Regions from separate parts of the Streptomyces sp. NPDC101194 genome, predicted to be linked through region 2. Evidence: riboswitches for the same ligand, from Rfam matches in the RefSeq annotation. Region 2 holds a riboswitch; each other region holds the start of a gene.

Region 1 (2,256 bases), on a different contig from region 2:
GCCCGGGGCACGGCACCGCGGGCGCTGGTCGCGGGCGCCGGGGCCACCACCGACGCCCACCATCCCATCAGTCCGCATCCGTCCGGCGTGGTGGCCCGGACGGCGGTGGAGATCGCGCTGCGCGACGCCGGGTGGGAGGCGGGAGACGTCGAGCACGTCAACGCACACGGCACGGCCACCCCGGCCAACGACGCCACCGAGGCCGCCCTCATCGCCGGGGTCTACCCGCACCGGCCGCCCGTCACCGCCCCGAAGGGCGTCCTGGGGCACTGCATGGGGGCGGCCGGAGCGATCGAGGCCGCACTGACCGTCCTGACGCTGCAACGCGGAATCGTGCCGCCGATCGCCAACCTGGACGCACCGGCACCCGAGTTCGACATCAACTGCGTCACCAGGTCCCCGCTGCGACAGCCCGTCCGGCGTGCCGTCAGCCACTCCTTCGGATTCGGCGGACACAACGCCGTGATCGCTCTTCAGCGCCCGTAGCACCAGGCAGGTGGTGCGACGGGAAACGGCCCGGCGTACCACCGGCCACACCGCCCGTGAGCTGCGCGGAGGCCCGTGATAGCTTGCCGGGGCCAGTCGAACTCCACGAAGGGGTCAGGGAATCCGGTGAGAATCCGGAACTGACGCGCAGCGGTGAGGGGGACGGGCGGGGCCACGGCCACTGGGAACACCCTCGGGTGTCCTGGGAAGGCGTCCCGTCCGCAGGAACCCGAGTCCGAAGACCTGCTGGCACCTGCGCCCGGTACCGGGCGCAGGACGCCGTGCAACGGGCTCCGCGTATGGGCCCAGAGACGCAGAGGGACTTTGTGCCGTCCATATCCGACCCCGTCCGCACCATGGCCGCGCTCGCGGCGGGACTCGTCCTGCTGACCGCCTGCGGGGGCGGAACAAGCGATTCCGTCGCGAAGCCCGGTTCCACCGACGGATACCCGGTGACGTTGAGGAACTGCGGACGCACCGTCACCGTCGAATCCGCACCGCGGCGCGCCGTGTCGGTCGACCAGGGATCGACGGAGATCCTGCTCTCCCTCGGCCTCGCCGACCGGCTGGCCGCCACCGCGACCTGGACCGACCCGGTGATGAAGGGGCTGGAGAAGGCCAATGCCGGGGTCCCGAGGATCGCGGACAACCGGCCGTCGTCGGAGAAGGTCCTCGACCAGGAGCCCGACTTCGTCAGCGCGTCGTTCGAGTCGACGCTCGCCAAGGGCGGCGTCGCCCCGCGCGAACAGTTCGAGGAACTCGGGGTCCCCACCTATGTCTCGCCCGCCGACTGCACCGGCAAGGACAACAGCGGCAGCGGCGACGGCGCCCGTACCGAGCCGCTGACCATGGACAGCGTCTACGACGAGGTGCGCGAACTGGCCAGGGTGTTCGGCGTGGCCGAGCGCGGCGACAGGCTCGTGGCGCAACTGCGGGCCCGGGTGAAGAAGGCGGCCGAGGGCGTCGACGCCTCCGACGCCACCATCCTCTACTGGTTCTCCGACTCCAAGGCCCCGTACCTGGCCGGCTGCTGCGGAGCACCCGGCATCATCACCCGGGAGCTCGGCGCCAAGAACGTCTTCGACGACACCCGGGACGAATGGCCCCAGATCAGCTGGGAGACCGTCGCCGACCGCAACCCCGACGTCCTGGTCATCGGTGACCTGACCCGTAAGGCACAGACCGCCGAGAGCGCCGCGAAGAAGATCGAATTCCTGGAGTCCAACCCCGTCACCAAGAACATGGACGCCGTCAGGCACCGGCGGTACGTCCTGCTGAGCGGCCAGGCCATGAACCCGTCCATCCGGACGGTCGAGGGCGTGGAACGCGTCGCCGCCGGGCTGCGCGCCTTCGGGCTCGCGGGATGACGGACACCGGACGCGCCGCGGCCCCGGACACGTCACGGACCTCCGCGACCGGCGTGGGCGGCGCGACGGGTCCGCGGAAGCTGCGCGGCGGAGTCCTGTGGGGCTGCGGCATCGCGCTGCTCGTGCTGTCCGTCGCGATCGCCGTCACCATCGGCCCCGCCCGTATCTCCGTCGCCGACGTCTGGTCCACGACGGCCTCCCACCTCGGCTGGGGCCGATCACGGCTCACGCCGATCCGGGACGGCATCGTCTGGAACCTGCGCATGCCGCGCACCCTGCTCGCCGCGGTGTGCGGCGCCGGGCTCGCGGTCTGCGGCACCGTCATGCAGTCCCTGCTCCGCAACCCGCTCGCCGACCCGTTCGTCCTCGGCGTCTCCTCCGGTGCGTCGACCGGCGCGGTCGT
Region 2 (2,256 bases):
AGCCGGTGCCGGAGCTCTCCCAGAACGACCAGTACCGGTAGCCGGCCGCCTGGGCCGTCCCCGCGCCGAGCACGGTCAGGACGGCAGCCAGGGCCACCAGCAGCGCGGTGGCCCTTCCCGCCCGCCTCACAGCTGCCGGTTCTTGCGCCGACCGCTGATCAGGAAGGCCGCGGCCGCGGCGACGACGAGGCCGATGCCGATGAACCACCACACGCCACCGATCACGTCGTCGCCGCTGTGCACCTGGTCCTTCTCCGTGGCCTCGTACCCGGTGTCGGCGGACGGGTCGGGCGTCGTGACGGCCGCGGGCGTGGGACCGGTCGCGTTCAGCCGGTCGACGAGGTCGACGCCGTTGAAGTCGCGCGCGTCGGAGCCGGTCGCGTGCGCGGCCAGGACCAGCTGCGCGTAGGCGGCGGGACCGTTCTGCTCGGCCCAGGGGCCGGAGTTCTTCTTCAGCCAGGCCACGGCCTTGGCGGCCTTGTCCTGGTGGCCCGCGGCGGACAGGGCGACGACCGCGTCCGCGGTGTTGCCGAAGTCGGGCTGCGGGGTGGTGTCGGTGGCGCCGGGCATCGGGGCCAGGTCGAGGTGGCCGCTCGTGGCGAGGGCGTTCGCGAGGTAGTGGGCGCCGTTCTGGGCGGCCTGCTCGGGCGTGGGATCGGACCCCGGGTGGCAGCTGGTCCCCTTGACCGCGGCGTTGTTCCCGACGGCCAGCGCCTTGCCCATCGTGCCGAGCACGGCGGCCGCGGTGGCGTCCGCGTTGGCGGCGAGCTTGCCGGCCTTGTCGGGCTGGTAGGCGAAGGCGCCGCCGTCCTTGCCGCCGCACGGGATCGCGAGCGCGAGCAGCGGGGAGTAGGGGGTCTTGCCGCCCGGTGTGGTGATGTCCGCGAGCCGCTGGCCCTGCCGGGCGAGGGCGCCGATCACCAGCGAGGTGGAGTTGGCGTCGCTGGGCGCGCCGGCGGTGTAGCCCCAGCCGCCGTCCTCGTTCTGTACGGACTTCAGCCAGCGGACCGAGTTGTTCACGGTGTCCCGGTGCCCGCCCACCTCGACGAACGCCTGGACGGCGGCCGCGGTGGCATTGGTGTCCAGCACCGTCTTCTCGGTGCAGGGCCGGGAGACGTCGGGCCGGTACGCGGCGTAGGCGCCGTTGCCGCACTGCTGGGCGATCAGCCAGTCCACCGACTCCGTGGCGGGCGTGACGCCCTCCAGCCGCTGGGCGAGGAAGGCCAGCGACTGCCGCCAGACACCGTCGTAGGTCGGGTCCTTCGTGCCGTACAGCCCGGACGGCAGGGCGACGGACGGTGAAGGGGAGGGGGACGGCGCCGCCACCGCGACCGGGGCAGCGGCCGCACAGAGCACGGTGGCGATGGCGGCGAGCGTTGCCGCGCTGCGGCGTACGGTCATGGCGGGCGGGGCCTCTCCTGCGGGGAACCGGGCACAGGCACGCTCAGGCACCAGGCTCCGGCTCCGTATACCTCGACGGTGCCGACCACCGGGGTTCCGGAGGTCGCGAGCCGGTCACGACCGGGGACAGGGCATTCCGACTCACCGTCTGCGACGACGGTTCACGGCTGCGTGGTCAGCGCCGGATTCGCACCGGCTTCCCCCTGAACGGGCATGATGACGACCCGCACACTCTACCGGGCGGGGTCGGACGGGTTCCGGGGCCGTCCGGGGCCCGTCCCCCACGGGACGGCCGGCGGCCCGGTGCGGCCCCCGGCGGGCGACGGTTCACCGCGCCTGCCGGAAGCCCGGCCCGTGCCGGAGCCCGAGCGCCCGGGAGAGGCCGGACGAGCCCCCCGCCCGACGGCCCGCCGCGCCCTTCACACCGCGATGTACGTCACCGGCTCGCTCCCCGCCACCGCCTCCGCGCGCCCCAGCCTGACCAGACGCCGCAGGTGAGCCTCGGCCTCCGAGACGGCGATGTTCCGCGAACCGTGCGAGATCTGCTCCCACGGCCGGTTCCACTCCATCCGCTCGGCCAGCTCCCACGGCGTGAGCGGTGCGGCCAGCAGCTTGAGCAGTCCGGTCAGCCGCTCCTCGTGATGGTCCAGGAGTTCCCGTACGCGCCCCGCGGCGTCCGTGAACGCGTACTGGTGGGCGGGCAGCACCTCCGCCACGCCGAGCCGGCCGATGTGCTCCAGCGAGCCGAGGTAGTCACCGATGGGGTCTCCCCCGGCGGCGGGGGCGGCGCCCTGCGCGGCGTCCGGGTCCTCGTACAGCCCGATGTGCGGGCTGATCCCCGGCAGCAGATGATCC
Region 3 (2,256 bases), on a different contig from region 2:
CCGGATCGTTCAGCAGCCGCTTCTTCTTGGCCGCCACCGTGGTGCCGCCGTAGTCGTAGATCACGACCACCTCGGGCTTGCGCTTGATGACCTGCTCCCAGGACACGTCGCCGAAGGTGGCGTCGAGGTCCGTGAAGACGTTCCTGCCCCCGGCGAGCCGGACGATCTCGTTGCCGATGCCCCTGCCGCCCGCCGTGAAGGCGGAGCTGTCGCCGGAGTCGTACACGAACACCGAGGGACGTGAGGAGCCCTTGAGCCCTGCCTCGACCGCCGTGATCTTCTGTCGCTCCTCGGCGATCAGCTTCTCGCCGCGCTCCGGTACGCCGAAGGTCCTGGCGACTTGGGTGATCTCGGTGGCGAGCTGATCGATACCGACCTTGCCGCTGGTGCAGTTCTCGATGTTCAGCCGGGTGTTGATGCCGTCCTTCTGGAGCCCCGCCCGGTCCTGGCCCTTGGCCTTGTCGAAGGCGCTGTTGTACCCGCCGTAGACGAAGTCGGGGTTGGCGCCGAGCAGTACCTCCTTGGAGGGGTACTCCTTCGCCAGCACCTTGGCCCTGGCGTACGCGGACCGGTACTCCGGCAGGATGCTGTCGTCCAGGTAGGCCGTCCCGGCCAGCCGGTCCTGGAGCCCGAGGGCGAGCATGATCTCGGTGACGTGCTGGTTCATGGTGACGACGCGCTTCGGCGGGGCGTCGAAGGTCGTCTTCGTACCGCAGTTGGTGACCGTGTAGGGAAAACCGTCGGCGGCCGGTGCGGCCTCTGCCTCGCCCTCGCCTCCCGTGCCGGAGCCGCAGCCGGTGAGCGGCAGCAGAAGCAGTGGTATGAGCGCGAGTGGTACACGGCGGATCCGGGGCATGGCCGAGCCTTTCCGGGGGATGTCCTCGTCCCCTGGGTCGTACGAGAAGGCGGCGCGGCCAGTATCTGGCTTCCGGGCTGCTGCAGCCCGGTCACAGTGGCGGGACCGTACCGGATTCACACCGGTTTCCTGACATGCGTCGCCCGAGTTTTCGAAGCCCATTCTGTCAGACCGCGAATTCCGCCAGGGCCTGACCCTTGCACGGCCGGCGCCGGGCGGCCCCGGAGGCCGATGTACGCGGCGACCGACAGCATCCGATCAAGGTTCGGGCTGCTGTGGTGTCGGTGGTCAGGCGTCGCCCGCGTCTCTCGATATTCCCCCGCTACAGCCGTGTTTCCCGAGGCATTGACGCTCTGCCCGTCCACCACGGCGGCGGTCGGCCGTGCGCTACGGCCGTTGGCGCGGTGGGTGCGTCCCGCGACAGGTCGTGGGCCTGCTGAGTGGTGCCGTCGAGTCGGCATCAGGTCGGCCTGCGTCGTGGCCGAGTTCCCCGCTTGCCGACCTTCCGCCGTTGCGTGGACGCGGTGCTGATCCCCGACGCCGCTCGGACGGTGCGGCGTTCGAAGCGGCGTGTGAAGGCACGACAGGTGGGCTCGCGCACGCACCCGCGTGCGCCGCAGCAAGCCGACGGAGCCTCAGAAGACCCTCGAAGCAGCAGACTTCGGCCCCGGCTCCTTCTCCGTCGTGCCGGACTGAGATCCGGGGGGCGACGGGGCTCGCCGGGCGTGCTCGTGCGCGCGGCCCGGCGAGCCGGCCGGCCGGTTCAGCCGGCGGCGGTCCAGGCGTGCTGCGCCCAGTGGGCGAAGCCGGTCCAGGGGATCTCCGGATGGGCGGCGTGGAGGGCGGGGATGTCGACGCGGTAGCCGGGCCCGTTCAGGAACGTCCACATCGCGTGCATGTCCGGATTGCCGATGGCCGCGAGCGGTACGTACTCGTGGCGGACCTCGCGTCCCAGCGCCGCACCGAGCGCGGCCGCCATCTGCGTGGGCGTGGGCGCGTCGCCGGCGAGCTCGATGCGCTGCCCGACGTACCGAGCGGGGTCGAGCAGCACTTCCGCGGCGAACGCGCCGAGGTCCGGCCTGGCGAGTTGCTGCAACGGCCGGTCGGGCGGCAACGGCAGGTCGAGTACGCCGTCGAGGATGCGCCGCGCTCCGCCGAGCGCGTTGTCGAAGAAGTAGGTCGGTCCCAGGATCGTGTACGGAACGTCGCCCGCGATCAGTTCCGCCTCGATGCGCGCCTTGCTCTCGAAATGCGGTACCCCGCTGTCCTGGTCGGCCCCGGCGACCGAACTGAACACGAGATGCGCAACGCGCTCCCGTGCCGCGGCGGTGAGGATGGCCCGCCCCTGCTCCACCTCGGCCTCGATCCCGGCCTCGAAGGGCGTGGTGAACGCGAAGACA

Evidence for each region. Region 2 has a riboswitch for cobalamin ahead of ACIRP2_RS03555 (prenyltransferase/squalene oxidase repeat-containing protein). Riboswitches for the same ligand answer to the same signal wherever they lie in the genome.
Region 1: it holds a riboswitch for cobalamin, as region 2 does, so the genes downstream of both, ACIRP2_RS34890 (ABC transporter substrate-binding protein) here and ACIRP2_RS03555 (prenyltransferase/squalene oxidase repeat-containing protein) in region 2, are expected to answer to the same signal.
Region 3: it holds a riboswitch for cobalamin, as region 2 does, so the genes downstream of both, ACIRP2_RS32335 (ABC transporter substrate-binding protein) here and ACIRP2_RS03555 (prenyltransferase/squalene oxidase repeat-containing protein) in region 2, are expected to answer to the same signal.

What each region holds. Positions count from the first base shown of each region.
Region 1 covers NZ_JBIWOS010000013.1:130,598-132,853, reverse strand. The annotation lists gene ACIRP2_RS34895 (beta-ketoacyl-[acyl-carrier-protein] synthase family protein) at 1-486, shown strand, start outside; cobalamin riboswitch at 563-752, shown strand; gene ACIRP2_RS34890 (ABC transporter substrate-binding protein) at 843-1,853, shown strand; gene ACIRP2_RS34885 (FecCD family ABC transporter permease) at 1,850-2,256, shown strand, end outside.
Region 2 covers NZ_JBIWOS010000001.1:806,850-809,105, forward strand. The annotation lists gene ACIRP2_RS03550 (SCO2322 family protein) at 1-130, opposite strand, end outside; gene ACIRP2_RS03555 (prenyltransferase/squalene oxidase repeat-containing protein) at 127-1,401, opposite strand; cobalamin riboswitch at 1,509-1,644, opposite strand; gene ACIRP2_RS03560 (MBL fold metallo-hydrolase) at 1,821-2,256, opposite strand, start outside.
Region 3 covers NZ_JBIWOS010000011.1:164,448-166,703, reverse strand. The annotation lists gene ACIRP2_RS32335 (ABC transporter substrate-binding protein) at 1-856, opposite strand, end outside; cobalamin riboswitch at 895-1,047, opposite strand; gene ACIRP2_RS32330 (NmrA/HSCARG family protein) at 1,620-2,256, opposite strand, start outside.